DNA from 4 places in the Enterobacter sp. RIT637 genome. Region 4 is predicted to be linked to each of the others. Evidence: predicted binding sites of a transcription regulator. Region 4 holds the regulator's gene; each other region holds the start of a gene.
The links. Region 4 encodes sigma-54, which starts transcription at its own class of promoters, with help from an activator protein. Its sites were predicted from a motif close to GTTGGCACANNTTTCGCTNT; they were not measured.

Region 1 (7,590 bases), on a different contig from region 4:
CGCTTCAAACCGCGCGTGGTCGTCGCCGTTGCGCTGGATGAAAACAATAATGTCTGCGATTCCCTGATCATGCGCGGCATGACCGTCTTCGCCCGTCCGGTGAAAATCCAGGCAATCAACGGCATTTCGCTGCAGGAATTACGGCCTGATGTGATCTTTCCCCATGATCCACTCTGTCAGAATGCACTATCATTAGCGCTTAATCTGAAACATGGATAATTTCGTTGTGAAAGCTATAGACTTGCGAAATTATCATTTCGCAACCTAAGGAACGAAGCGCCTATGAAACCTCGTCAGCGGCAGGCGGCCATTCTCGAACATCTGCAAAAGCAGGGAAAATGTTCGGTAGAGGATCTGGCCCACTACTTTGACACCACCGGCACGACAATACGCAAGGACCTGGTATTGCTCGAAAACTCTGGCGCCGTCATTCGAACCTACGGCGGCGTGGTGCTCAATAAAGACGAAGCCGACCCGCCTATCGATCACAAAACGCTGATCAATACCCACCAGAAAGCGCTAATTGCCGAAGCTGCCGTCAAATTTATCCACGATGGCGATTCCATCATTCTGGATGCAGGCAGTACCGTCCTGCAGATGATCCCGCTGCTCAGCCGCTTTAACAACATCACGGTGATGACCAACAGCCTGCACATCGTCAACGCTCTGTCGGAGTTCGACAGCGAGCAGACCATCCTGATGCCCGGCGGCACCTTCCGCAAAAAATCGGCGTCGTTTCACGGCCAGCTGGCGGAGAATGCCTTCGAGCACTTCAGCTTTGATAAACTGTTTATGGGCACCGACGGCATCGACCTGAACGCGGGCGTGACGACCTTCAACGAGGTATTCAGCGTCAGTAAAGCGATGTGCAACGCCGCGCGGGAAGTCATTTTGATGGCAGACTCGTCGAAGTTTGGCCGCAAAAGCCCCAACATTGTCTGTAGCCTTGAAAGCGTTGATAAGCTGATTACCGACGCGGGTATCGACCCGGCGTTCAAGAAAGCGCTGGAAGAGAAAGGTATCGACGTGATCGTAACCGGAGAAAGAGATGAGTGATTTTCTGTTAGAAACGGGCCGCCAGACGCTGATGCTGGAACTGCAGGAAGCCAGCCGCCTGCCGGAACGTCTGGGCGAGGATTTTGTCCGCGCCGCCAACACCATTATCCACTGCGAAGGTAAAGTGATCGTGGCGGGCATCGGTAAATCCGGCCATATCGGCAAAAAGATTGCCGCGACGCTCGCCAGCACCGGCACCCCGGCGTTCTTCGTGCATCCTGCTGAGGCGCTGCACGGCGATCTGGGGATGATTGAAAGCCGCGACGTGATGCTGTTTATCTCCTACTCCGGTTCGGCCAAAGAGCTGGACCTGATTATTCCGCGCCTGCAGGAAAAATCGGTCGCCCTGCTGGCGATGACCGGCAAATCCCGCTCGCCGCTGGCGCTGGCAGCCAAAGCGACGCTGGATATTTCCGTTGAGCGTGAAGCCTGTCCGATGCACCTCGCTCCGACCTCCAGCACCGTTAACACCCTGATGATGGGCGACGCGCTGGCAATGGCGGTGATGCAGGCGCGCGGCTTTAACGAAGAAGATTTCGCCCGTTCGCATCCGGCGGGTGCGCTCGGCGCACGCCTCCTCAACAAGGTTCACCACCTGATGCGCACCGACGATGCCATTCCGCAGGTCAAACTCGATACCAGCGTCATGGATGCAATGCTGGAGCTGAGCCGCACCGGTCTGGGGCTGGTAGCGGTGTGCGATGACAACGGGAGCGTCAAGGGCGTGTTCACCGACGGCGACCTGCGCCGCTGGCTGGTGGGCGGCGGCAGGCTGGAAACCAACGTGTCGGACGCCATGACCAAAGGCGGGCTGACGCTGAACGCCGAGAGCCGCGCCATTGAAGCCAAAGAGGTGCTGATGAAGCGCAAAATCACCGCCGCACCGGTGGTGGATGACGCCGGCAGGCTATGCGGCGCCATCAACCTGCAGGATTTCTATCAGGCCGGCATTATCTAACCCTTCAGCCCCAGACGCTTCGCCAGCCTGTGCAGGTTGGCGACGTCCATCTCCAGCGCCCGCGCGCACGCCGCCCAGCTGCGGTTATTCTGCTCCAGCGCGCGGGTAATCCTCTGACGCTGAAACGCCTCCGTGGCTTCACGCAGATTTTCATTCGCTATCTCTGGCGCAGCCTGCGCAACAGCCGGTGCGCTTTCATCCTGCAGCGCAAAATGCCGCGCGTGGATCACCACCTCGTCACCCGAACGCGTCGCCCGCGCCAGCACCACCGCGCGGTGGATCGCATGCTCCAGCTCGCGCACGTTGCCCGGCCAGCCATAGCTCAGCAGATGCGACCTCGCTCCCGGGCTCAGCACCACGCGGGAAAGCCCCATCCTGAGACGGCACTGCTCGCAGAAAAAGCCCGCCAGCAGCACCACGTCGTCCCCGCGCTCGCGCAGCGGCGGCACGGTAAGCGGGAACACGCTCAGGCGATGAAACAGGTCAGCGCGGAACTGCCCGGCCAGCACCGCTTCACGCAGGTCGCGGTTGGTGGCCGCCAGCACGCGCACGTCCACTCGGTGACTGCGGTCATCCCCCACGCGCTGGATGTCGCCGTACTGCAATACGCGCAGCAGCTTGGCCTGCAGCGACAGGGACAGCTCGCCGATTTCATCCAGAAACAGCGTGCCGTTATCGGCCATTTCGAACTTGCCGCTGCGGTTGCTGATGGCCCCGGTAAACGCTCCCTTAACGTGACCAAACAGCTCGCTTTCCGCCACGCTTTCAGGCAGCGCGGCGCAATTGAGGTACACCAGCGGGTTCACCGCACGCGGCGAAGCTTCGTGAATGGACTTCGCGACAAGCTCCTTACCGGTGCCGGTTTCCCCGAAGATCAGCACGTTCAAATCTGAGGCGGCAACAATCTCAATCTCTTTTTTGAGCTGCGCCATACCCGGAGAAAGGCCGATCATCTCCGTGTGCGTCACCTGCTCAAACGCCGCCGGGCTGCCGGGAAGAATGTTCTGGCTCTCGAGCTGTTCAATCAGCAGGGCATTGTTCAGCGCCCCGGCGGCCAGGGCGGCAATCAGGCGCAGCTCTTCGTCGCTAAAGGTGTCGAACTGGTCCGACGACAGGCCGTCGAGGGTCAGGGCGCCAATCAGGTTTTGTCCGGCAAACAGCGGCAGGCCGATACAGGCGTGTACCTTCAGGCTCTCCTGTCCGGGAATCAACCCGTCGTACGGGTCGGGCAAGTCGCTGTCCGCCGGGAAACGCACCACGTCACCCGCCCGGGCGATGGTTTCCAGACGCGGATGGCCTTCCAGGGTGAAGCGCCGCCCGAGCACGTCCTTCGCCAGCCCATCGATAGCCAGCGGAATAAACTGCCGCCCTTCGTAGCGCAGCAGCGCGGACGCATCGCACTCAAGCACGTGGCGCAGCGTGGAGATCAGCCGCTGAAAGCGGTCCTGATGGCCGATACCGGTTTGCAGCTCAATGGCGATCTTCGCCAGCACGTCCACGGAAAAGCTCATATTGACCTCGCTGTCATTTTGACAATACATATTGTCATATTGACACTGCTTTTGATAGTCAAAATGACTACCCATTACGGATCATGAAAAAATTAATTCACTAAAATCAGCAAATTAAAAGTTGGCACGCAACTTGATATAGGCAAACCATCTTATTTGAACATGTTGTATTACGTAGAGGTTGCTATGTCTATTCTGGTTAAAAATAACATTCATTGGGTGGGTCAACGTGACTGGGAAGTGCGCGATTTCCACGGGACGGAATACAAAACGCTGCGCGGCAGCAGCTACAACAGCTATCTCATCCGCGAAGGAAAAAACGTGCTGATCGATACCGTCGATCACAAGTTCAGCCGCGAGTTCGTGCAGAACCTGCGCAGTGAAATCGACCTGGATGCCATCGACTACATCATCATCAACCACGCGGAAGAAGATCACGCCGGTGCGCTGACCGAGCTGATGTCTTACATTCCGAATACGCCTATCTACTGCACTACTAACGCCATCGACTCAATCAACGGTCACCACCACCATCCGGAGTGGAACTTCCACACCGTGAAAACCGGCGACGCGCTGGATATCGGCAACGGCAAGCAACTGATCTTTGTTGAAACACCCATGCTGCACTGGCCGGACAGCATGATGACCTACATGACCGGCGACGCGGTGCTGTTCAGCAACGACGCCTTCGGCCAGCACTACTGCGACGAGCGCCTGTTCAACGACGAAGTGGACCAGACCGAGCTGTTCGAGCAGTGCCAACGCTACTACGCCAACATCCTGACCCCGTTCAGCCGCCTGGTGACGCCAAAAATCACCGAGATCCTCGGCTTCAACCTGCCGGTGGACATGATTGCCACCTCCCACGGCGTGGTATGGCGTGAAAATCCCACCCAGATCGTCGAGCTGTACCTGAAGTGGGCGGCGGACTATCAGGAAGACCGCATCACTATTTTCTACGACACCATGTCCAACAACACCCGCATGATGGCGGACGCCATTGCCCAGGGCATCAACGAAGTTGACCCCAACGTGGCGGTGAAAATCTTCAACGTGGCGCGCAGCGATAAGAACGAAGTATTGACCAACGTGTTCCGCTCCAAGGGCGTGCTGGTGGGCACCTCCACCATGAACAATGTGATGATGCCGAAAATTGCCGGTCTGGTAGAAGAGATGACCGGCCTGCGTTTTCGCAACAAGCGCGCCAGCGCCTTTGGCTCCCACGGCTGGAGCGGCGGCGCGGTAGACCGTCTGTCGACCCGCCTGCAGGATGCCGGTTTTGAAATGTCCCTGAGCCTGAAGGCAAAATGGCGTCCGGATATCGACGCCCTGGAGATCTGCCGCCAGCACGGTCGCGACATTGCCCGTCAGTGGGCGCTCGCCCCCCTTCCGCAAGCGGCACAACCATCCGAACAGCAGGAAGCCTGCGCCTGTGCGGCAGCCGCGGCAGCCGCCGATCTCGGCCCGCGCATGCAGTGCAGCGTCTGCCAGTGGATTTACGATCCTGAGCTGGGCGAGCCGCTGCAGGATGTTGCTCCGGGCACGCCGTGGCGCGACGTGCCGGACAACTTCCTCTGCCCGGAATGTTCCCTCGGAAAAGACGTTTTTGACGAACTGGGTACGGAGGCAAAATGAGCAACGGTATCGTCATCATCGGCTCGGGCTTTGCCGCCCGCCAGTTGGTGAAAAACATCCGCAAGCAGGATGCCAGCGTGCCGCTGACGGTGATTGCCGCCGACAGCATGGACGAGTACAACAAGCCCGATTTAAGCCACGTCATTAGCCAGAATCAGCGCGCCGAAGATCTCACCCGCCAGACGGCGGGGGAGTTCGCCGAGCAGTTTAACCTGCGTCTGTTCCCGTACACCTGGGTCACCGATATCGACGCCGCCGCCCGCGTGGTTAAAGCAAAAGAGAAGACCTGGCATTACGACAGGCTGGTGCTCGCCACCGGTGCCTCTGCGTTCGTACCGCCGATTGAGGGGCGTGAGCTGATGCTCACCCTCAACAGCCAGCTGGAGTATCAGGCTAGCGAAACGGCGCTTCGCGACGCGCAGCGCGTGATGATTGTCGGCGGCGGGCTGATCGGCACCGAGCTGGCGATGGATTTCTGCCGGGCGGGCAAATCCGTCACCCTGGTTGACCACGCGGCGAGCATTCTGTCGTCGCTGATGCCCGCAGAAGTAAGCAGTCGCTTACAGCATCGTCTGACCGACATGGGGGTGCATCTGCTGCTCAAATCGCAGCTGCACAGCCTGAGCAAAACCGAAGGCGGTATTCGTGCCACGCTCGACCGCAGCCGCAGCGTTGAGGTGGATGCGGTTATCGCGGCGACGGGCCTGCGCCCGGAAACCGCGCTGGCGCATCGCGCCGGGGCCGAAACAGGCCGCGGCGTGAAGGTAAATAACTACCTGCAAACCACGCAGCCGGATATTTACGCCCTCGGCGACTGCGCTGAAATTAACGGTCAGGTGCTGCCCTTTTTACAGCCAATTCAATTAAGCGCGATGTATCTGGCGAAAAACCTGCTCGGCGGCAGCGCGCCGCTGAAATTACCCGCCATGCTGATTAAAGTCAAAACGCCGGAATTACCGCTGCATCTTGCCGGTGAAACGCAGCGTCAGGATCTCAACTGGCAAATAACTCTGGAGCCGCAGGGAATGGTCGCACGCGGTGCCGATAACGAGGGCCAGCTACGTGCTTTTGTCGTCAGTGAAGATCGGATGAAGGAGGCTTTCGCGCTGCTGAAGCTTTTACCTGCTTAACCCTCGTCTTGCCGGGTGACGCTTCGCTTACCCGGCCTACAGCACGGCCACGCTTACTTAACCTTTGGATTTTATTATCCACCGCCCCGATGTCCCGGGGCTTTTTTTTTACGCATCCTATTCATCAAATAAATGCAAAGCAGGTATATCATCGCCATCAATCCTTTATTAATTATTTTCATAAATACTTAAATGCGGAACAGCTGAAAAACATCACCCTGTTTTATTATTCTCGGCCGGACTAGTCTGATAAGTAATTAATCAGCCGGAGGTAAATCATGGCGACTTTTAATACAGAACTCAAATATCTTTCTCATTATTTCAGACAAACAAAACATGCTGAGCACATTTTATTTCGCTGGCTTTATCTTAGCCCTGAGGCGCGCATTGAGCGTTTGCGTGAATTGATGGTACCGGTCAGTGAACGCAGTAGGTGACTGCCGGACAAAAAACCGGAACACTTTACGTAAACCAGCACTTTTTCTTCCGCAAAAAAATCCTACACTCTCAGCATCCCTTTTTTACCGGTATGCCGCTATGCGCCAGCTTCAGAAAATCCGTCAGTATCAACGGCTTTATCAGCACTACGGCGTAACACCTGCGTCCACGACCATTGCCGAAGTCGCGGAGGTTGCGCTGTGCAGCGAACGTCATGCGCGCACCCTGCTGCGACAGCTCGCGCAAAGCGGCTGGCTAAGCTGGGACGCGCAGCCGGGGCGCGGGCACCGTGCCACCCTGCACTGCCTGACCACCACCAGCGAGCTGAGCGCGCCGCTGATGCACGCCTGCCTTGAGAAAGGCGATTACCAGAGCGCGCTGCAGCTGGCCGACGGCGATCCGGCCAGCCTGCATCATATCATCACCCCGTTTTTAGGCGGCAAATGGCTTAAGCATCAGCCGACGCTGCGCATTCCGTGGTATCGCGCGCTGACCTCACTGCACCCTGCCCTTCAGCGCCGCCGCGCCGAACAGCATATTATCTGCGCGGTTCACGCGGGACTGACGCGCTACGTGCCCGGCCAGCCGCAGCCGGTAGCGGATTTAGCCCACCACTGGGATACCCGTGACGACAAACGTCGCTGGCGCTTTTACCTGCGCAGCGGCGCGCACTGGCATAACGGGCAGGCCATCAGCGATGAAGATATTCTCAGCGCGATGCAGCAGATGCTGGCCGATCCGGCGCGCAGCGCGGGGCTCGCGCACGTTCAAACGGTGTCGCTTGTCGCCCCCTGGTGTCTGGAGATCACGCTTAACGCGCCCGATGCCATGCTGGTGCATCGTCTCGCGCATCACGCCTGTC
Region 2 (7,590 bases), on a different contig from region 4:
CACGCCCAGCAGCCAGACGTCATTCCCCAGCGGATGCCCGTTGAGCGCAGAAAAATCCAGGGTGCCGAAACGCTGCCACACCCGCCAGCAGGCCAGCGCCAGCAGCAGCGTGCCGAGGCGGCCTAGCGCAAACCACAGCTTGCCGGAGGCGCTGCAGCCCGTCAGGAACACGCCGCACAGCGCCATGATCTCCGCCATCACCACCAGCGCGCCGAGGTTGCTGGCGATAACGGTGCAGACCGCCGTCGCCATCAGCAGATTCACCAGCAGGCCGTTGGCTTTGGCGTGCGGATGGCGGTGCCAGTCGAAATTGAACAGGCTGATAAACACCCCGCACAGGCCAAAGGTCACCAGCCAGATGGCGTTCAGCGGCGTAATAGCCACGGTGTGGCGAATCAGCGGCATGAGTGTTTCAACAGATTGCCCTCCGATCAGGACGACACCGCCCGCAGCGAGCGTCATCACGCTGCCGACCGCCCCGCCGATACCGGCGATCCCGCCGCTCAGGGTTTTATGGAAAGAGAACACCAGCGCCAGCACGGCGGCGGCAGCGAAGCACGCCACGGCGCCGTTAATCATGAATATCGCGTTCATTTCGCCCCCTCGTTTAGCGCCTGCAAAAGCGAAAGATCGCCAAAATCGCTGTTGATGGTCAGCTCGCGCTTGCGCTTGCTGGTGCGGGCGATGTCGCGAATGTTGACCAGAATCAATGCCTTAGTCGGACAGGTGCGCACGCAGGCCGGGCCCTGCTCATCGAAGCTGCACAGGTCGCATTTCACCGCAACGGCGCGAATGCCGGGCACCCAGTCCAGCAGCGTGCTTACGCGTGCAGGAGCCGGTGGTGCAGGTGGGGCTTTTGGCGAGTTGGCGTTCGCCGGAATGTGCAGCGGACGGCTGCCGGAAAATTCAATCGCGCCGAACGGGCAGGCAATGCCGCACAGCTTGCAGCTTACGCACAGGCTTTCGTTCAGCTGGACCGCGCCATCAACGCGGGTGATGGCATTCACGGGACAGACACCCGCACACGGAGCATCTTCACAGTGGTGGCAGAGCTGCGGAGCAGACTCCTTTTCATTACGCATGACGCGCAGACGCGGCATGGACTGCAGCCCATGCAGGCGGTGGGTTTCCGAACACGCCGCCTCACAGGTTCGACAGCCAATACAGACCGTCGAGTCAGCAATTACAAAACGGTTCACCGGGCAATCCTCAGGTGATGGTCATTTTTGACGAAGAAAAACTGTCTTATCGACACTTTCGACACTTGGTTATCAGGCAACGTGTGCGGAGGCATTTCCCGCCGTCAGCTGTTTCAGATCGACCGGCAGGTCGTGCTCAACCGCGGTATAAAGACCGTTGTAAACCGGCGCGATTTTCTCCAGATAGTGCTCGAGCACCTGCTGGCGATCGCGGTTGCTGACGTAGCCATCGACCATGCCGTCAGCCATCAACTGCGCTTGCGCAATACACTGTTTTTCACCCTCTTTGTTCTCAACAAAGTACTCAATGGTGTGGCTGTTAAAGCTGTCTGCCAGGGTGACAAAGACCGTGAAGTGGCCGAAAAGGACAAAGCGCATATCGCCCTGCGCCGCGCAGCTCATCGCATGATGCAGACGGGCTTTTGACAGGGTGATCCCCTGAACCAGAGAGTTGCAGTAGAGGTGCCACTGATCCTGAAGCTGCTGATGACGCTGCGCGATGTAATCCGCTTTTTCGCTGATTTCCCAAATAGTCATAGAAGGTATCCGGTTAATGGAGATAGCGGCTGTTAAGCAGATTCCATGCCAATCTTTAACTTATTGAATTTCGTCGACTTTAATTCTTATCACACTGTCAACCGCGCGGTGTCGACGTGTCATTTCGACAGCGTTGACATCGTCACGCCTTAACAAAAATCAAGCTGGCACCGTTATTGCATTCAATGGCGCAATTCATTGAGGAGGCGTCATGCACGAAATCACCCTCTGCCAGCGGGCCCTGGAGCTTATCGAACAGCAGGCAGTGCAAAACCACGCGAAGCGCGTTACCGGCGTCTGGCTGAAGGTCGGCGCGTTTTCCTGCGTCGAGACCAGCGCCCTGACCTTCTGTTTTGAGCTGGTGTGCCGCGGCACGCTGGCGGAAGGCTGCGAGCTTCATATTGAAGAGCAGCAGGCGGAGTGCTGGTGCGAGCAGTGTCAGCAGTACGTGACCCTGCTGTCGTCAAAGGTTCAGCGCTGCCCGCAGTGCCAGAATACCGGGCTGCGGATCGTGGCGGATGACGGTATGCAGATCCAACGCCTCGAAATTGAGAAGGAGTAATGTATGTGTAGCACCTGCGGTTGCGCCGAAGGCAACCTGTATATCGAAGGGGATGAACATCGCCCTCACTCCGCGTTTCGCTCCGCGCCCTTTTCACCGGCCCCGCGTCCTGCGGCAACGCTGACCGGCATCACCTTTGCGCCTCAGCAATCCCCTGCGGGCGATCTGCACTACGGCCACGGCGAAGCGGGCACCCACGCGCCGGGCATCAGCCAGCGCCAGATGCTGGAGGTAGAGATCGACGTGCTGGACAAAAATAACCGGCTCGCGGCGCGCAACCGCGCGCGCTTTGCCGCCCGTCAACAGCTGGTGCTGAACCTGGTCTCCAGCCCCGGCTCCGGTAAAACCACGCTGCTGACCGAAACCCTCAAACGCCTGAACGAACGTGTTTCCTGCGCTGTGATTGAAGGCGATCAGCAAACCGTTAACGACGCGGCGCGCATTCGTGAAACCGGCACGCCGGCAATTCAGGTCAACACCGGCAAAGGCTGCCACCTGGATGCGCAGATGATTGCCGATGCGGCCCCGCGCCTGCCGCTGGCGGATAACGGCATCCTGTTTATTGAAAACGTCGGCAACCTGGTCTGCCCGGCGAGCTTTGACCTTGGGGAACGGCATAAAGTCGCGGTGCTCTCCGTCACCGAAGGAGAAGACAAACCGCTGAAGTACCCGCATATGTTTGCCGCCGCCTCCCTCATGCTGCTGAACAAAGTCGACCTGCTGCCGTACCTGAATTTCGACGTGGATAAGTGCCTGGCGTATGCCCGGGAAGTGAACCCGGACATTACGATCCTGCTGGTCTCCGCCACGCGCGGCGACGGGATGGACGCATGGCTGAACTGGCTGGAGAGCGAACGATGTGCATAGGCGTACCGGGACAAATCCATTCCATTGACGGGAACCAGGCCAAAGTCGAGGTCTGCGGCATCCTGCGCGACGTTGACCTGACGCTGGTGGGCAGCACCGATGAAACGGGCACATCGCGTCTCGGCCAGTGGGTGCTGGTCCACGTGGGGTTCGCCATGAGCGTGATTAACGAAGCGGAAGCCCGCGACACGCTCGACGCCCTGCAAAACATGTTCGACGTGGAGCCTGACGTGGGCGCGCTCCTGTACGGCGAGGAGCGATAGCACATGCGTTACGTTGATGAATACCGCGCACCAGAACAGGTGATGCAGCTTATCGGGCACCTGAAAACACGCTCGGCGCTGCTGGACTACACCAAAGAAAGACCGCTGCGGATCATGGAGGTGTGCGGCGGGCATACGCACGCCATCTTCAAATTCGGCCTCGACCAGCTGCTGCCGGAGAACATCGAGTTTATCCACGGCCCCGGCTGCCCGGTCTGCGTTTTGCCGATGGGGCGTATCGACAGTTGCATCGAAATTGCCAGCCAGCCCGACGTCATTTTCTGCACCTTTGGCGACGCGATGCGCGTGCCAGGGAAAAATGGCTCGCTATTGCAGGCAAAAGCGCGCGGCGCCGACATCCGGATCGTCTATTCGCCGATGGATGCCCTGACGCTGGCAGCAGATAACCCCACGCGCAAGGTGGTGTTTTTTGGCCTGGGATTTGAAACCACCATGCCAGCCACCGCCATCACGCTGCAGCAGGCCAAAGCCCACAGCGTCGATAACTTCTTCTTTTTCTGCCAGCACATCACGCTCATTCCCACGCTGCGCAGCCTGCTGGAGGAGCCGGAAAACGGCATTGACGCCTTTCTGGCTCCGGGCCACGTCAGCATGGTGATTGGCACAGACGCCTATGGTTTTATCGCTGAACAGTACAATCGTCCGTTAGTGGTGGCTGGTTTCGAACCGCTTGATCTACTGCAAGGCGTAACCATGCTGGTTGAGCAGAAAATAGCGGCCCTGAGCGCGGTGGAAAATCAGTATCGCCGCGTGGTGCCCGATGCGGGTAATGAACGAGCGCAGCAGGCGATAGCCGACGTGTTTAGCGTTGAGGGCGACAGCGAGTGGCGCGGTCTGGGGGTCATTGCCGAATCCGGCGTGCGCCTGACGCCCGCGTATCAATCCTTCGACGCAGAGGCGCATTTTCGCCCGCAGCCGCAGCAGGTGTGCGACGATCCGCGCGCGCGCTGTGGCGACGTGCTTACCGGCAAATGCAAACCTCATCATTGCCCGTTATATGGCAACACCTGTAACCCGCAAACCGCGTTTGGCGCGCTGATGGTCTCCTCCGAAGGAGCCTGCGCCGCGTGGTATCAGTTCCGCAATCAGGAGTGTGAAGCATGAACACGGTTGAAATGGCGCACGGAAGCGGTGGTCAGGCGATGCAGCGGCTCATTAATCAGCTGTTTATGGAAGCATTCAACAACCCCTGGCTTGCCGAGCAGGAAGACCAGGCGCGCATTGACCTGTCAACGCTCACCGCCCACGGTGACAGGCTGGCGTTTTCGACCGACAGCTACGTCATCGACCCGCTGTTCTTTCCCGGCGGTGATATCGGCAAGCTCGCCATTTGCGGTACGGCCAATGATATCGCCGTCAGCGGCGCGGTTCCGCGCTACCTCTCGTGCGGGTTTATCCTTGAAGAGGGTTTACCGATGGCAACACTTGAAGCGGTGGTCAGCAGCATGGCGCAGACCGCACGCGAGGCGGGCATTGCTATCGTCACCGGCGATACCAAAGTGGTCCAGCGCGGCGCGGCGGATAAACTTTTTATTAATACTGCAGGAATGGGGGCGATACCGGCCGACATTCACTGGGGTGCGCAGCAGCTTAGCGCAGGCGACGTGTTGATCGTGACCGGAACGCTGGGCTGCCACGGGGCAACCATTCTTAACCTGCGCGAAGGCTTAGGGCTGGACGGCGAGCTGCGCAGTGACTGCGCGGTACTCACACCGCTGATTCAGACGCTGCGTGCCGTGCCCGGCGTGAAAGCCCTGCGGGACGCCACCCGAGGCGGCGTGAATGCCGTCGTGCACGAATTTGCGGCAAGCTGCGGATGCGGCATTGAGCTGACCGAGCGCGACCTGCCCGTCAAGCCTGCCGTGCGCGGGCTGTGCGAGCTACTGGGGCTTGATCCGCTTAACTTTGCTAACGAAGGTAAACTGGTGATCGGCGTGGAACGTACCGCTGCAGAAGCGGTGCTGGAACAGCTTCGCGCCCACCCTTCAGGAAAAAACGCCGCTATCATTGGCGAAGTGGTTGAGCGCAAAGGGGTGCGCCTGGCCGGGCTGTATGGCGTTAAACGCACGCTGGACCTGCCGCACGCTGAACCCTTACCCCGAATTTGCTAGAACCGCGCCATAAGCGGTCAGCACTGAATCTCTTTTTTTGCCAGTTTCTATTGGAAAGCAATATGCCGTATACACCGATGAGCGATCTTGGACAGCAGGGCCTGTTTGACATCACGCGCACACTTTTACAGCAGCCCGATCTCGGCGCGCTAAGCGATGCCCTGACCCGGCTGGTCAGGCAGTCTGCGCTGGCGGACAGCGCCGCGATTGTGCTCTGGCATAGCGGAACGCATCGCGCGAGCTACTACTCAACGCGTGATAATGGCAAAGCCTTTGAGTATGAGGACGAAACCTACCTCGCGCATGGCCCGGTGCGCCGTATACTCTCCCGACCTGAAGTCCTGCACTGCAATTTTGCGGAGTTCCGGATGGCGTGGCCAAGGCTGGCAGAGAGCAATCTCTATCAGCCTTTCGGGCATTACTGCATGTTGCCGCTGGCGGCAGAGGGCCAGATTTTTGGCGGCTGCGAGTTTATCCGCATGACCGACCAGCCCTGGAGCGAAGCGGAGTACGAACGCCTGCACACCTTTACCCAGATAGTGGCCGTGGTGGCGGAGCAGATCCAGAGCCGCGTCACCAACAACGTGGACTACGACCTGCTGAGCCGCGAGCGCGACAACTTCCGCATTCTGGTCGCCATCACTAACGCCGTGCTGTCGCGCCTCGACATGGATGAGCTGGTCAGCGAAGTCTCGAAAGAGATCCACCACTATTTCAAAATCGACGCTATCAGCATTGCGCTGCGCGGGCATCGCAAGGGCAAGCTGAATATCTACTCCACCCACTATCTTGATGAGGCCAATCCGGCACACGAGCAGAGCGAAGTGGACGAAGCCGGTACCCTTTCTGAGCGGGTCTTCAAAAGCAAAGAGATCCTGCTGCTCAACCTGAACGAACAGGATCCGGTCGCGCCGTACGAGCGGATGCTGTTCAACACCTGGGGCAACAAAATTCAGACCCTGTGCCTGCTGCCGCTGATGTCCGGCAACACCATGCTGGGCGTGCTGAAGCTGGCGCAGTGTGAGGAAGGCGTGTTCACCACCGCCAACCTGAAGCTGCTGCGCCAGATTGCCGAGCGTATCTCTATCGCCCTGGATAACGCCCTCGCCTACCAGGAGATCCACCGCCTGAAAGAGCGGCTGGTGGACGAAAACCTCGCCCTGACCGAACAGCTCAACAACGTGGACAGCGAGTTTGGTGAAATCATCGGGCGCAGCGACGCCATGTACAGCGTGCTTAAGCAGGTTGAGATGGTGGCGCAGAGCGACAGCACGGTGCTGATCCTCGGCGAAACCGGTACGGGTAAAGAGCTGATTGCCCGCGCTATCCACAACCTGAGCAACCGCAACAGCCGCCGGATGGTGAAGATGAACTGCGCGGCGATGCCCGCGGGTCTGCTGGAAAGCGATCTCTTCGGCCACGAGCGCGGCGCATTCACCGGGGCCAGCAGCCAGCGGCTGGGCCGCTTTGAGCTGGCGGACAAAAGCTCGCTGTTCCTCGACGAAGTGGGCGACATGCCGCTGGAGCTACAGCCGAAGCTGCTGCGCGTATTGCAGGAACAGGAATTTGAGCGCCTTGGCAGCAACAAGCTTATCCAGACCGACGTGCGGCTGATTGCCGCCACCAACCGCGACCTGAAAAAAATGGTCGCCGACCGCGAGTTTCGAAGCGATCTCTATTACCGCCTGAACGTCTTCCCGATCTGCCTGCCGCCGCTTCGCGAACGCCCGGAAGATATCCCGCTGCTGGTCAAAGCGTTTACCGCGAAGATTGCGCGGCGGATGGGCAGGAACATCGACAGCATTCCTGCCGAGACGTTGCGCACCCTTTCCTCGATGGAATGGCCTGGCAACGTGCGCGAGCTGGAAAACGTCATCGAACGTGCGGTGCTGCTGACGCGCGGGAGCGTACTGCAACTGTCGCTGCCTGAAATTTCTCTGCCAGACGAGAGCCTCGTGGCGGCAGAAGTGGCGCAGGCAGGCGAAGACGAATACCAGCTTATTATGCGCGTACTGAAAGAGACTAACGGC
Region 3 (7,590 bases), on a different contig from region 4:
TTCCCAGGCGAAACCACCGATGACTTCGAGCGCACCATGAAGCTCATCGGTGAAGTGAATTTTGACGTCAGCTACAGCTTCATCTTCTCTGCGCGTCCGGGAACACCGGCCGCAGATATGGTTGACGATGTGCCGGAAGAAGAGAAAAAGCAGCGTCTGTATATTCTGCAGGAGCGCATTAACCAGCAGGCCAACGCCTGGAGCCGCCGCATGCTCGGGACCGTTCAGCGCATTCTGGTGGAAGGTACCTCGCGCAAGAGCATCATGGAACTGTCCGGTCGTACCGAAAACAACCGCGTGGTGAACTTTGAGGGCACCCCGGATATGATCGGTAAATTTGTGGACGTCGAAATTGTCGACGTGCTGACCAACTCGCTGCGCGCGAAGCTGGTACGCACCGAAGACGAAATGGGCCTGCGAATTGCTGAATCTCCGGAATCCGTTATCTCTCGCACCCGCAAAGTCAACGATTCTGGCGTGGGCATTTACCAGCCGTAATCCTTCAGGCCTGCCTTTCCGGCAGGCCTTGTATTTCCTCTCGTCGTCCCAATATGCATAGCAATGCTTGCGCCTTTAATCTAAGGCGTGAATACTTTCGGTAATGACAGTTTTATGTCGCCAGGCCTACAAAACACTCAAAGAGGAACGGTTTGAATATAGACACGCGTGAAATTAGCCTTGAGCCCGCAGACAACGCTCGCCTGCTGAGCCTGTGCGGGCCGTTTGATGACAACATCAAACAACTGGAACGACGTCTGGGTATCGAAATCAATCGTCGCGATAACCATTTCAAACTCACCGGACGCCCTATCTGCGTCAACGCGGCTGCGGATATTCTGCGCAGCCTGTATGTCGATACCGCCCCAATGCGCGGCGAGATTCAGGACATCGAACCGGAACAAATTCACCTCGCCATTAAAGAGGCACGCGTGCTTGAGCAAAGCGCGGAAAGCGTGCCGGACTACGGCAAGGCGATCAACATCAAGACTAAACGCGGCGTCATCAAGCCACGTACGCCGAACCAGGCGCAGTACATCGCCAATATTCTCGACCACGACATCACCTTCGGCGTGGGCCCGGCAGGTACGGGTAAAACCTATCTCGCCGTTGCCGCTGCGGTAGATGCACTTGAGCGTCAGGATATCCGTCGTATTCTGCTGACCCGCCCTGCCGTAGAAGCGGGTGAAAAACTGGGCTTTCTGCCGGGCGATTTAAGTCAGAAAGTGGACCCCTACCTGCGTCCGCTTTATGACGCGCTGTTCGAGATGTTAGGCTTTGAGAAAGTTGAAAAGCTGATTGAGCGTAACGTGATTGAAGTTGCGCCATTGGCCTACATGCGCGGTCGTACGCTTAACGATGCGTTCATCATTCTCGATGAGAGCCAGAACACCACCATCGAACAGATGAAGATGTTCCTGACGCGAATCGGCTTTAACTCAAAAGCGGTTATCACCGGTGATGTCACCCAGATCGACCTGCCGCGCAGCACCAAATCCGGCCTGCGCCACGCTATTGAAGTGCTGTCCGAGGTCGATGAAATCAGCTTTAACTTCTTCCACAGTGAAGACGTCGTTCGCCACCCGGTGGTCGCGCGCATCGTTAACGCCTATGAAGCCTGGGAAGAGGCGGATCAAAAACGCAGGGCCGAACAGGCTGCGGAACGTAAGCGCGAAGCGCAGGAGCAAGAACAGAAATGAGTCAGGTGATCCTCGATTTACAGCTGGCCTGTGAAGACAATTCCGGCATGCCAGATGAGGCACAGTTTCAGAAATGGCTGGATGCGGTTATCCCCCAGTTTCAGGAAGAATCAGAAGTCACGATTCGCCTGGTGGATGAAGCAGAAAGCCATGAGCTTAACCTGACCTACCGCGGGAAAGATAAGCCGACCAACGTGCTCTCTTTCCCGTTCGAAGCGCCGCCGGGCATCGAGATGCCACTGCTGGGTGATTTGATCATCTGCCGTCAGGTGGTTGAGCAGGAAGCCAAAGAGCAGCAAAAGCCGCTCGACGCCCACTGGGCGCATATGGTGGTACACGGCAGCCTGCACCTGCTGGGCTACGACCACATTGAAGATGACGAAGCGGAAGAGATGGAGTCCCTCGAGACAGAGATAATGCTTGCTCTGGGCTATGAGGATCCGTACATTGCCGAGAAAGAATAGTCGGTCTAGCGCCTGACTAACATGCCGCCGCGTAAGGACATAGCGCGGCGGTAAACATTGAACTCACAAGAGAACCCTTAACAAACGCCATGAGCGACGACAATTCACACAGTAGCGACACGACAAACAGTAAAAAGGGATTTTTCTCCCTCATTCTGAACCAGCTTTTCCACGGCGAACCCAAAAACCGTGATGAACTGCTGGAGCTGATTCGTGATTCCGGGCAGAACGACCTTATCGACGAAGATACGCGCGAAATGCTCGAAGGGGTTATGGACATCGCCGACCAGCGCGTCCGCGACATCATGATCCCCCGCTCGCAGATGATCACCCTGAAACGCAACCAGACGCTGGACGAGTGCCTCGATGTGATCATCGAATCGGCCCACTCGCGTTTCCCGGTCATCAGCGAAGACAAAGATCACATCGAAGGGATTTTGATGGCGAAAGATCTGCTGCCGTTTATGCGCAGCGATGCCGAAGCCTTCAGCATGGAAAAAGTGTTACGCCAGGCCGTGGTTGTGCCGGAAAGTAAACGTGTGGATCGGATGCTGAAAGAGTTTCGCTCTCAGCGTTACCACATGGCGATTGTTATTGATGAATTCGGCGGCGTTTCCGGTCTGGTCACGATCGAGGATATTCTTGAGCTGATCGTGGGTGAAATCGAAGACGAGTATGACGAAGAAGAAGATATCGACTTCCGTCAGCTTAGCCGCCACACCTGGACCGTGCGCGCACTGGCCTCCATCGAGGACTTCAACGACGCCTTCGGCACTCACTTCAGCGATGAAGAAGTTGATACCATTGGCGGGCTGGTGATGCAGGCCTTTGGTCATCTTCCGGCGCGCGGTGAGACCGTTGACATCGACGGTTACCAATTCAAAGTCGCTATGGCCGACAGCCGACGTATTATTCAGGTTCACGTCAGAACGCCGGACGACTCACCGGTGCCAAAACTGGAAGATTAATCTAAATGGCATTTGCCCCATTACTTGAACGCCAGCGCGTCCGTTTGCTGCTGGCGCTGTTGCTCGGAGCCAGCGGTACGCTGGCTTTTTCTCCTTACGACATCTGGCCCGCGGCCATTCTCTCCCTGATGGGGCTTCAGGGTTTAACCCTGAATCGGCGTCCGGTACAGGCTGCCGCTATCGGCTATGTCTGGGGGCTGGGGCTGTTCGGCTCCGGCATCAACTGGGTCTACGTCAGTATCGCGCAGTTCGGCGGCATGCCGGGGCCGGTTAACGTCTTCCTGGTCGTTCTGCTCGCCGCCTATCTCTCGCTCTATACCGGACTGTTCGCAGGCATTCTTTCTCGCCTGTGGCCTAAAACCACCTGGCTGCGCGTCGCGATTGCCGCGCCGGTTGTCTGGCAAATTACCGAGTTCCTGCGCGGCTGGGTGCTGACCGGCTTCCCGTGGCTGCAGTTCGGCTACAGCCAGATTGACGGCCCGCTGAAGGGCCTGGCGCCGGTGATGGGCGTTGAGGCCATCAACTTCCTGTTGATGGTGGTGAGCGGCCTGCTGGTGCTGGCGCTGGTCACGCGCTGCTGGAAACCGCTGGCTGTGGCGCTGGTGCTCTTCGCTCTGCCCTTCCCGCTGCGCTATATCCAGTGGTTCACGCCTGAGCCCGAACGCGCCATGCAGGTCTCCATGGTGCAGGGCGATATCCCGCAGTCGATGAAGTGGGACGAGAAAGAGCTGCTGAATACGCTGAAGATTTACGCCAATGCCACCGAGGAGGTGATGGGTAAATCGCAGCTGATCATCTGGCCGGAATCCGCCATTCCCGATCTGGAAATTAACCAGCAGCCGTTCCTGAACATGATGAACGATCTGCTGGTAGCGCGAGGCAGCACGCTGATTACCGGCATTGTTGATGCACGCCTGAATCAGCAAAACCGCTACGACACCTACAACACCATCATTACGCTCGGCAAAGACAGCGAATACAGCTATCAATCCACTGACCGGTACAACAAGAACCACCTGGTGCCGTTTGGTGAATTTGTCCCGCTGGAATCGATTCTTCGCCCGCTGGCACCGTTCTTTGACCTGCCGATGTCCTCCTTCAGCCGCGGCCCGTACGTTCAGCCCCAGCTGCACGCACACGGCCTCGCCCTGACGGCGGCCATCTGCTACGAGATTATCCTCGGGGAGCAGGTGCGCGATAACTTCCGCCCGGACACCGACTATCTGCTGACCATCTCCAACGATGCGTGGTTTGGTAAGTCCATCGGCCCATGGCAGCACTTCCAGATGGCGCGCATGCGTTCCCTGGAGCTGGCGCGTCCGCTGTTGCGCAGCACCAACAACGGCATCACCGCTGTGATTGGTCCGCAGGGTGAAATTCAGGCGATGATCCCACAGTTCACCCGCGAAGTGCTGACTGCTAAAGTCACACCAACCACTGGGCTGACGCCGTACGCGCGTACCGGCAACTGGCCGCTGTGGATTTTGACGGTGCTGTTCGGCTTTGGCGCGGTGCTGATGAGTCTGCGTCAGCGTCGTAAATAACTTTACCTTCTGTTGCCGGGTGGCGCTAACGCTTACCCGGCATACATTTTGCTCCCGTAGGTCGGGTAAGGCGTAGCCGCCACCCGACAATACCCTCCAAACACCAATTCTGGCACGCCTATTGCTTTGTTTATTCACGCAAACGCAGTTTGGCTTAACGTGCAACCTTGTCGCACCAGCGTAGATCATCGGTAGCACCGAAAAGGTGCAACGAGAGATTATTGCCTCTGAATGGTGCGGCGCGCTTCGCAAAAATAAACAATAACGCAGCAAAATCTTTACATTAAGCCAGACTAAATGTTAACAAGCTTGCATAACACTGCACTCGCATAGCGCGAGATATAACAACATCACAATGGGTATCAATGCGTCACTGGCGCTGATAAGAAAGGAGTTGGGTATGCAATTACGTAAACTGGCCACAGCAATGCTGGTTATGGGAATGTCTGCAAGCGTCGTTCACGCTGAAGATGCTCCGGCAGCAGGCAGTACTCTCGACAAGATTGCCAAAAACGGCGTCATCGTGGTCGGCCACCGTGAATCTTCTGTCCCGTTCTCTTACTACGACAACACGCAAAAAGTCGTGGGCTATTCACAGGATTATTCCAACGCCATCGTTGAAGCTGTGAAGAAAAAGCTGAACAAACCTGACCTGCAGGTGAAGCTGATCCCAATCACTTCACAGAACCGTATTCCGCTGCTGCAAAACGGCACCTTTGACTTCGAGTGTGGCTCTACCACCAACAACCTTGAGCGTCAGAAACAGGCCGCCTTCTCCGACACCATCTTTGTCGTGGGCACCCGTCTGCTCACCAAGAAAGGCGGCGCAATCAAAGATTTTGCTGACCTGAAAGGCAAAGCGGTCGTTGTGACCTCCGGTACCACTTCCGAAGTGCTGCTGCACAAGCTGAACGACGAGAAGAAAATGGATATGCGCATCATCAGCGCGAAAGACCATGGCGACTCCTTCCGTACCCTGGAAAGCGGTCGTGCCGTCGCGTTTATGATGGATGACGCCCTGCTGGCGGGCGAACGTGCGAAAGCGAAGAAACCAGACAACTGGGAAATCGTGGGCACCGCGCAGTCGAAAGAAGCCTACGGCTGTATGCTGCGTAAAGACGACGCTGACTTCAAAAAGCTGATTGATGACACCATCGCGCAGGCACAGACATCCGGCGATGCGGAAAAATGGTTCGACAAATGGTTCAAGAACCCGATTCCACCAAAAAATCTCAACATGAACTTTGAACTGTCTGATGACATGAAAGCACTGTTCAAATCACCAAACGATAAAGCGCTTAACTAATTAGAACGACAGGGGCGGGACCTCCTGCCCTCTCGATTGTCGGGAAGCATGGACAGACTATACGCTGAGTGGTCGTTCCCCACTCAGCGCGAAAATGAGCTTCTCACCAATCTTCGAGGGTAGCGCTGCTACCCTTTTTTTTCTGGAGTTTATTATGTCAATTGACTGGAACTGGGGCATCTTTCTGCAACAAGCCCCGTTCGGCAACACCACCTATCTTGGCTGGCTGTGGAGCGGCTTTCAGGTCACCGTTGCGCTATCGATAACGGCGTGGATTATCGCGTTTCTTGTCGGTTCGCTGTTCGGTATTCTGCGCACCGTCCCTAACCGCTTTCTCTCAACACTCGGCACCCTGTACGTGGAACTGTTCCGTAACGTTCCGCTGATCGTGCAGTTCTTCACCTGGTATCTGGTCATTCCGGAACTGCTGCCGGAAAATATTGGCATGTGGTTCAAGTCGGAACTGGATCCGAACGTACAGTTCTTTGTCTCTTCCATGCTGTGCCTGGGGCTGTTCACCGCCGCGCGCGTTTGCGAGCAGGTGCGTGCCGCCATCCAGTCACTGCCGCGCGGGCAAAAGAACGCGGCTCTGGCGATGGGCCTGACGCTGCCGCAAGCCTACCGCTACGTGCTGCTGCCTAACGCCTATCGCGTAATCGTTCCACCGATGACCTCTGAGATGATGAACCTGGTGAAAAACTCGGCCATCGCCTCGACTATCGGTCTGGTGGATATGGCTGCGCAGGCGGGCAAGCTGCTGGATTACTCCGCCCACGCGTGGGAATCCTTCACCGCGATCACGCTCGCATATGTTCTGATTAACGCTTTCATCATGCTGGTGATGAACCTGGTTGAACGCAAAATTCGCCTGCCGGGCAATCTGGGGGGCAAATAATGTACGAATTTGACTGGAGTTCTGTCGTTCCATCCATGCCTTACCTGCTGGATGGCCTGGTGATCACCTTAAAGATCACCGTGATTGCCATTATTATCGGCATCGTGTGGGGCACCCTGCTGGCGGTGATGCGCCTGTCGAGCTTTAAACCCCTCGCCTGGTTTGCGACTGCCTACGTTAACGTCTTCCGCTCCATTCCACTGGTGATGGTGCTGCTATGGTTTTACCTGATTGTTCCAGGCTTCCTGCAGAACGTACTGGGACTGTCGCCGAAAACCGATATCCGCCTGATCTCCGCCATGGTGGCATTCTCGATGTTTGAGGCCGCTTACTACTCCGAGATTATCCGTGCGGGCATTCAGAGTATCTCCCGCGGGCAGTCCAGCGCCGCGCTGGCGCTGGGGATGACCCACTGGCAATCCATGCAGCTCATTATTCTGCCGCAGGCGTTCCGCGCCATGGTTCCGCTCCTGCTGACCCAGGGCATCGTGCTGTTCCAGGATACCTCTCTGGTCTACGTCCTGAGCCTGGCAGACTTCTTCCGTACCGCGTCCACCATCGGCGAGCGTGATGGTACGCAGGTTGAGATGGTCCTCTTCGCGGGTGGGGTCTATTTTGTGATTAGTTTAAGCGCGTCGCTGTTGGTCAGCTGGCTGAAGAAAAGGACTGTATAATGATTTCCCTGAAAAATGTTTCTAAATGGTATGGGCACTTTC
Region 4 (7,590 bases):
TGAACTTCTGTGTGTCTGTCGAGGAAGGCCGCCACGGGCTTATCCAGACCGGTCATTGGACGCAGTTTGGGATCCCAGTGCGGGTTCGGCAGGAAGCGTACGTCGAAAACATAATCCGCATCGATAGGAATACCGTGCTTAAAGCCGAAGGATTCAAACACCATCGTCAGTTCACGCTCGCGTTTACCCAGCAGACGGGTACGCAGCATTTCCGCCAGTTCGTGCACGGACATTTCAGAAGTGTCGACAATCAGGTCGGCCCGGGAGCGCAGCGGTTCCAGCAGATCGCTCTCTTCGTCGATGGCACTTTCCAGTGAAAGGTTTTTACTGGAGAGTGGGTGCAAACGACGGGTATCGCTGTAGCGACGGATCAGGGTGTTACGATCGGCATCAAGGAACAACAGCTGAGGCGAGAAGCACTCTGGCAGATTGCTCATGGCCTGCTCAAAGACCTCAGGTGATTCTGGCATGTTACGGACATCGATACTGACGGCGGCAGAAATTTGTCTGTCCGCAAGCGTCCGCGCCAGTTCGGGCAACAGCACCACCGGCAGGTTATCTACGCAGTAAAAACCCATATCTTCCAGCGCGCGCAGGGCGACGGATTTCCCCGACCCCGAGCGACCGCTGACGATCATCAGCACCATGTTCCGTTTCTCCTCAGGACAACAGATGTGAAGGCCATCTCCCGGTTACGCATCATCCTGATTGCCTTCTGCTTCAGTGATAATCTGGAAAAGCTCTTCATCACTTTGGGCTGAACGCAGTCGACGGCAAATAGTTTTATCGGCCAGGCGTTTAGCGACCAGCGACAACGTATGCAGATGGGTCTTTGTCTGGTCTGCTGGTACCAGCAGCGCGAAGAGGAGATCGACGGGCTGGTTATCGATGGCGTCGAAGGCGATAGGCGTCTCCAGTTGCACAAACACCCCCACGGCACGCAAAGTGTCTTCTTCCAGTTTGCCATGTGGGATAGCAATGCCGTTGCCAATGCCGGTACTGCCCATTTTTTCACGGGTCAGGATCGCTTCGAACACGACCTGAGGCGGCAGGCCCAGCTGTTTTGCAGCCAGTTCACTGATGATCTCCAGCGCACGTTTTTTGCTCTGGCAGTGAACGCCACTGCGGGTACATTCCTGGTTAAGGACATTGCTCAGTTGAAGAGCGGAATCGTTGTTCATCATAATTTCACCTAAGCGCTAACTGTACAAATGGCCTGTTGTGTCGCACAACAGGCCGTCCTGCACCCGTTAACTGCCCGGACAATTAGTGTTGTTTCAGTTTATCTTTATGTTTATTGAGCTGTCGTGCAAGCTTGTCAATCAAGCCGTCGATAGCAGCGTACATGTCTTGCCCTTCCGCACTGGCATGGAGTTCACCCCCGTTGACGTGCAGGGTTGCATCCGAGATATGAGTCACTTTCTCCACTTTTAACACAACATAGACCTGATTGATCCTCTCGAAATACTGCTCAAGTTTCGCGAACTTCGCGTTCACAAACTCGCGTAAAGCCTCAGTAATCTCGACATTGTGTCCTGTGATGTTGAGCTGCATAGTGTCTTCCTTATCGGTTGTGTCAGACCAGCTGTTTACGCTGGTTAGACGGCGGAATGGATAAAGACTCTCGATACTTCGCAACAGTACGGCGTGCCACCATAATACCCTGGTCGGACAGCATGGTGGTTAACTTACTGTCACTCAGTGGCTTCGCGGGGTTCTCCGCGGCGATCAACTTCTTCACCAGTGCGCGAATGGCTGTTGACGAGGCTTCGCCGCCGCCTTCGGTATTCACATGGCTGGAGAAGAAATACTTAAGCTCAAAAATACCGCGTGGACTGTGCAGATACTTCTGCGTGGTCACGCGAGAAATGGTTGATTCATGCATCTCGACGGCCTGGGCGATGTCCGCCAGTACCATCGGTTTCATATACTCTTCGCCCTGCTCAAAAAAGGCCTGCTGTTGTTCAACAATACAGCGGCTTACGCGCAGCAGCGTGTCATTCCGGCTCTCCAGACTTTTGATCAGCCAGCGTGCTTCCTGCAAATTGCTACGAATATATTGATTGTCGGAGTCATTGCGCGCGCTGGTGCACATGGAGGCGTACTGCTGGTTGATTTGCAGGCGAGGAATGCTGTCAGAGTTCAGTTCAACGACCCAGCGGTCATTGTGTTTTCTGACCAGCACGTCCGGGATCACGTACTCGGGCTCGCTGGTCTGGATCGACTGGCCGGGACGCGGATCGAGCGACTGGATCAGATTCACCGCTTCTTTCAGCACCTCTTCCTTCAGGCGCGTGACGCGCATCAGGGAGCGGAAATCGTGGTTAGCCAACAGATCCAGATGATCGCTGATGATTAAGCGCGCCTCGTCGATCCATGGCGTCTCTTTGCTGAACTGAGAAAGCTGGATCAGCAGGCAGTCGCGCAGATCTTTTGCGGCCACGCCTACCGGATCGAAACGCTGGATGCGCTTCAGAACGGCTTCGATCTCCTCAAGTTCAATCTCTTCGTCGCCCATGCTTTCCAGTATATCGTCCAGCGTGACGGTCAAATAGCCGGTGTCGTCAACGGCATCGACAATTGAGGTGGCAATCGCGCGGTCGGTATCGGAGAAGGGGGTGAGTTCCACTTGCCACATCAGGTAATCCTGCAGCGACTGGGTGGTTTCTCCCTGATAGACCGGTAGCTCATCATCCTGGTAGTCTGCACGCGTGCCGGAAGGGGTTCCGGCGGTGTAGATTTCATCCCAGCTGGCATCCAGCGGCAGCTCGTCCGGCATCTCTTTTTGTTCGAGCGCATCAGCGGTGTCGAGCGTTTCAGTGTCCTGCGTTTGCTGGGTTTCTACCTCGTCATGAAGATCGGTTTGCTCCAGCAACGGATTACTGTCCAGCGCCTGCTGGAGCTCCTGCTGGAGTTCTAATGTGGACAGCTGCAACAGACGGATCGCCTGCTGTAGCTGCGGCGTCATCGCCAGTTGTTGGCTGAGCCTTAATTGCAAACCTTGCTTCATGTTCAGAGCATTTTTCTCCGGTTCGGCGTTACGTTACCTCTACCCTATCAGAGTCTGAAGTCTTCCCCAAGGTACACGCGCTTAACATGCTCATCTTCGAGGATTTGCTGCGGTGTACCGTGGGCAATCAGATGGCCCTGGCTCACTATGTAGGCGCGTTCACAGACGGCCAGCGTTTCACGGACGTTGTGGTCTGTGATCAGCACGCCAAGCCCGCTGTCGCGCAGGTGTTCGATAATGCGTTTGATATCAATAACCGAGATCGGGTCAACGCCCGCGAAGGGCTCATCCAGCAGGATGAATTTCGGGTTGGCGGCCAGCGCACGTGCAATCTCGACACGACGACGTTCACCCCCGGACAACGCCTGACCGAGACTGTCGCGCAGATGTTCGATGTGAAACTCTTCCATCAGCTCGTTGGCGCGGTCGGTACGCTGCTCGCTGGTCAGGTCGTCACGGATCTGCAGCACGGCCATCAGGTTATCGTAGACGCTCAAACGACGAAAGATTGAGGCTTCCTGCGGCAGGTAGCCGATACCACGGCGCGCGCGCGCGTGCAGCGGCAGCAGGCTAATGTCTTCATCATCAATGATGATGTTGCCGGCATCACGCGGCACAATGCCCACCACCATGTAGAAGGTGGTGGTTTTACCCGCACCGTTAGGACCAAGCAAACCCACAATTTCGCCGGAGTTGACGGTCAGGCTGACATCTTCGACGACACGGCGGCCCTTATACGCTTTCGCGAGGTTTTTTGCAGTTAATGTTGCCATAACGAATTAGTTACTCTTCTTTTGTGCCGGAGCCTGGCCTTTGCCTTTATCCTGCAGCTGCGATGGAACCAGCACGGTGGTGACGCGTTTGCCTTTCTCGCTGGAAGCCTGCATTTTCTGCTCTTTGACCAGATAGGTGATCTTGTCGCCGGTAATATTGCTGTCCAGCTGCTCCAGATAGGCGTTACCGGTCAGGATGACCAGATCCTTCGCCAGCTCATAGTGCATATGCGACGCGCGGCCTTTTACCGGCTTGCCGTTATCCTGCATCTGGTAGAACGTGGCCGGATTACCATAGCCATCAATAATCTCTTTGCCCTGCTCGCCGCCCGGACGGGTAACGACCACTTTATCGGCGTTAATTTTGATGGTGCCCTGAGTCATCACGACGTTGCCGGTGAAGGTGACGACGTTACCTTGCATATCAAGGGACTGGGTGTCGGATTCGATATGAATCGGCTGTTCGGTATCGCCAGTCACAGCAATCGCGGGAAGACTGGCCGCCAGCAGTGCGCTGGCGATAATGGCTTTAAGGCTGAGTTTGTTTGTTTTGAATTTCATAGGAGGTTCTAACCTTTTCAATCAGCTCGGCGTTTTTGCTGCGTAAGTTCCCGCGCATTCTTAAACCGCTGGAATTAAATGTTGTGCCATACAGTGTGACCAAATCCTGCGAAGTCACGTCCTGGGTCACCAGGTTGATCTGGGCGTTATCCGTCGTAATTTTGCGCAGTTGTGAGTCAGCGGTCAGGGCGTTGACTTCAACGTGGCCGTATAGATAAAGCATACGGTCATTTGTCAGTTTTGCCCGGTCTGACTTAATTGACCATGTCGGGGTTTTGTCAGTATCAAAGGTGGTCATCACTGGTTGGGTAAACCACGAGATACCGTCATCGGAAAAATATTCCACATGCTGGGCAATCAGGCGATAGTTCAGCGCACCTTCTGGGCTATACACCACAGTATCACTGTGATCGCTTTTATAGGTTGGATCGCTCGTATTAACCACTTCTGTTTGTGCATCGTCACGGTCGGCAAGGTTCACGCCAATCAGTACCAATGCGACAAGCGAAAGCAGAATGATAACCCAACGTCTGGTTTTACTCATATCGATTGCCCTTTGGCCTCATCAAGCTTGCCCTGCGCCAGCAGAAGCAGATCGCAGACTTCACGGACCGCTCCACGGCCCCCGTTGATACGGGTGACGTAATCCGCGCGCGGGAGAAGCAGCGGGTGTGCGTCAGCAACCGCCACGCTCAGACCCACTTCCGCCATCACCGGCCAGTCGATCAAATCATCGCCAACATAGGCCACGTTCTCAGGTGCGACTGCCAGCTTCGCCAGCAAATCATTAAAGGCGACCATTTTGTCGGACTGCCCCTGATACAGATGGGTAATGCCCAGCGTTTCGCAGCGGTCTTCTAAAAGTTTAGCTTTCCGTCCGGTGATAATAGCAACTTCAATGCCGGACGTGAGCGCGCAACGAATGCCGTACCCGTCGCGAACGTTAAATGCTTTCAGCTCTTCGCCGTTATTGCCCATGTAAATCAGGCCATCGGAGAGCACGCCATCCACATCAAGGATCAACAGACGGATGTTTTCCGCCTTTGCCATCATGTGCGCGCTTACCGGACCATAACAGGTTGCAAGGGATGCACCCGCATTACTCATTGTCTTATCCTTCATTACACTACGCCTGCGCGCAGAAGATCATGCATATGTACCACACCCAGCAACTGGTCGCCATCGGCAACCATCACTGAGGTAATATGACGGGACTGCATCAGGTTCAGGACATCCACCGCGAGGATGCCCGGACGCACGCGAATTCCGCCTGGCGTCATGACGTCTGCGATGCCCAATGTGCGAACGTCCACGCCCATATCGAACACCCGGCGTAAGTCGCCGTCGGTGAATATTCCCTGAATTTTCATCAGATCGTCGCACACCACCGTCATGCCCAGATTTTTACGGGTAATTTCCAGTAACGCATCGCGCAGGGAAGCCTCTTTGCTGACGTGAGGGATCTCATCGCCCGTGTGCATAATATCGTTGACCCGGAGCAGCAGCTTACGGCCCAGCGCACCGCCTGGGTGAGAAAGCGCAAAATCTTCAGGGGTAAAACCACGGGCTTCAAGCAGCGCAACGGCGAGGGCATCGCCCATCACCAGTGCTGCCGTCGTGCTGGAGGTTGGCGCAAGGCCAAGCGGGCAGGCTTCTTTAGGCACTTTTACGCACAGATGAATATCCGCCGCACGCGCCATGCTGCTTTCCGGGCGGCTGGTCATGCAGATAAGCGGGACCTGAAGTCTCTTCAGTACCGGGATCAGGGCCAGGATCTCATTGGATTCACCAGAATTCGACAGTGCGATAACCACGTCCTGCGGGGTGACCATACCGAGGTCGCCGTGCGCCGCTTCCCCTGGGTGCACGAAGAACGATGATGTTCCCGTGCTGGCAAAGGTCGCCGCCATTTTGCGTCCAATGTGGCCGGACTTGCCCATTCCCATCACCACGACTTTACCGGCACAGTAGAGTATCTTCTCACATGCCAGACTAAAATCCTGATTAATGTACTGATCTAACTGCGCCAGACCTTCACGTTCAATCTCCAGAACCTCTTTTCCTGCTTTCTGAAAGTCAAAACCCGGCTGCAATTCTATTTGCGACATAATGCGTTTCCGTTTACCCAGAGAGAAGCGGCGAGAGCCAGTACAGCATCGCCATCCATACGATAAATCCACCCGTCAGCAGTGCGCCTGCGCCTTTGCCAATTTGTCGTTGCCGCCGCCAGCAGAGCAGGGCAAAAATGACGCTGACAAGCAACATCACTCCGTAATCGCGCGTGAACGCCATCGGGTTAAACGGCCCCGGTGAAATCAGGGCTGGCAGGCCCGTCACGATCGCGATATTGAAAATATTCGAGCCGATGATGTTACCAATGGCGATATCATCTTCACCTTTGCGCGCGCCCGCGATGGCGGTGGCCAGCTCAGGCAGACTGGTACCGATAGCAATCACCGTCAGGCCGATTGTCAGCTCGCTCATGGCGAAAAAGTTTGCCAGCACCGTCGCGTTATCGACGACCATGCGCGTTGCCATCGGCATAATGATCAGCGCGACGCCAAGCCACAATAACGCCACAGGCAGCGTACCTTCACGCGGGAGTTCGGCAACCTGTTCTCGGGTCAGGCTGTCGTGCCCCTGTTTTTCTGCCTGACGGGCGATTTTAACACTATACAGCAGCCATATCCCGGCGAGGGCGAGCAAGAAAATGCCATCATCGTAGCTCAGCACACCGTCATACAGCACATAGCCCGCCAGCAGGCTTACGATTAACATTAGCGGCAATTCACGGCGCAGAACATCGGAATGCACGCGAAATGGGTGCAGCAATGCGGCTAAACCTAAAATCAGTAAGATATTGACGATGTTAGAGCCAATCGCGGTGCCAATAGCAAGGTCAGTCTGATCATGTAGCGATGCCGTGACAGAGACGATGATTTCAGGGAGTGAGGTGCCTACGCTAACCACCGTCATCCCGATGACGAGAGGGGGAACGCCAATCAGTCGGCACAAGATTGATGCGGCAAACACTAAACGGTCAGCACTGTAGACCACCAAAAGTAAACCAATTATTAACAGTGCTGTTGCTAAAAGCATCAAAAGTCCTTTCTTCAGGTATACTTGCCGGTCCACCGCGCAGGAATTGTTGGCGCTGCATACAGCCTGAGTCGTAACGAATTCCTAATTTTGACTTTATGCGCCGGAAAAGTAAAACAAATGCCAGCTTTCGCTAACCTCTACAGA

Region 1: a site for sigma-54 is predicted at 3,646-3,665, ahead of norV (anaerobic nitric oxide reductase flavorubredoxin). Genes of this name have one in related genera too.
Region 2: a site for sigma-54 is predicted at 1,900-1,919, ahead of hypA (hydrogenase maturation nickel metallochaperone HypA). Genes of this name have one in related genera too.
Region 3: a site for sigma-54 is predicted at 4,782-4,801, ahead of K5E19_RS07555 (amino acid ABC transporter substrate-binding protein). Genes of this name have one in related genera too.

What each region holds. Positions count from the first base shown of each region.
Region 1 covers NZ_JAIHAZ010000006.1:104,343-111,932, forward strand. Annotated here, with positions in the region: gene gutM (transcriptional regulator GutM) at 1-219, shown strand, start outside; gene K5E19_RS11675 (DNA-binding transcriptional repressor) at 283-1,056, shown strand; gene gutQ (arabinose-5-phosphate isomerase GutQ) at 1,049-2,014, shown strand; gene norR (nitric oxide reductase transcriptional regulator NorR) at 2,011-3,525, opposite strand; gene norV (anaerobic nitric oxide reductase flavorubredoxin) at 3,712-5,160, shown strand; gene norW (NADH:flavorubredoxin reductase NorW) at 5,157-6,290, shown strand; gene K5E19_RS11700 (hypothetical protein) at 6,569-6,727, shown strand; gene K5E19_RS11705 (SgrR family transcriptional regulator) at 6,828-7,590, shown strand, end outside.
Region 2 covers NZ_JAIHAZ010000006.1:126,989-134,578, forward strand. Annotated here, with positions in the region: gene hycC (formate hydrogenlyase subunit 3) at 1-594, opposite strand, end outside; gene K5E19_RS11775 (4Fe-4S dicluster domain-containing protein) at 591-1,199, opposite strand; gene hycA (formate hydrogenlyase regulator HycA) at 1,272-1,736, opposite strand; gene hypA (hydrogenase maturation nickel metallochaperone HypA) at 1,948-2,298, shown strand; gene hypB (hydrogenase nickel incorporation protein HypB) at 2,302-3,165, shown strand; gene K5E19_RS11795 (HypC/HybG/HupF family hydrogenase formation chaperone) at 3,156-3,428, shown strand; gene hypD (hydrogenase formation protein HypD) at 3,432-4,553, shown strand; gene hypE (hydrogenase expression/formation protein HypE) at 4,550-5,560, shown strand; gene flhA (formate hydrogenlyase transcriptional activator FlhA) at 5,623-7,590, shown strand, end outside.
Region 3 covers NZ_JAIHAZ010000003.1:138,584-146,173, reverse strand. Annotated here, with positions in the region: gene miaB (tRNA (N6-isopentenyl adenosine(37)-C2)-methylthiotransferase MiaB) at 1-498, shown strand, start outside; gene K5E19_RS07575 (PhoH family protein) at 651-1,697, shown strand; gene ybeY (rRNA maturation RNase YbeY) at 1,694-2,161, shown strand; gene corC (CNNM family magnesium/cobalt transport protein CorC) at 2,251-3,129, shown strand; gene lnt (apolipoprotein N-acyltransferase) at 3,135-4,673, shown strand; gene K5E19_RS07555 (amino acid ABC transporter substrate-binding protein) at 5,074-5,979, shown strand; gene gltJ (glutamate/aspartate ABC transporter permease GltJ) at 6,134-6,874, shown strand; gene gltK (glutamate/aspartate ABC transporter permease GltK) at 6,874-7,548, shown strand; gene K5E19_RS07540 (amino acid ABC transporter ATP-binding protein) at 7,548-7,590, shown strand, end outside.
Region 4 covers NZ_JAIHAZ010000005.1:80,483-88,072, forward strand. Annotated here, with positions in the region: gene rapZ (RNase adapter RapZ) at 1-647, opposite strand, end outside; gene ptsN (PTS IIA-like nitrogen regulatory protein PtsN) at 693-1,184, opposite strand; gene hpf (ribosome hibernation promoting factor) at 1,267-1,554, opposite strand; gene rpoN (RNA polymerase factor sigma-54) at 1,577-3,010, opposite strand; gene lptB (LPS export ABC transporter ATP-binding protein) at 3,058-3,783, opposite strand; gene lptA (lipopolysaccharide ABC transporter substrate-binding protein LptA) at 3,790-4,344, opposite strand; gene lptC (LPS export ABC transporter periplasmic protein LptC) at 4,313-4,888, opposite strand; gene kdsC (3-deoxy-manno-octulosonate-8-phosphatase KdsC) at 4,885-5,451, opposite strand; gene kdsD (arabinose-5-phosphate isomerase KdsD) at 5,466-6,452, opposite strand; gene K5E19_RS10315 (calcium/sodium antiporter) at 6,466-7,443, opposite strand.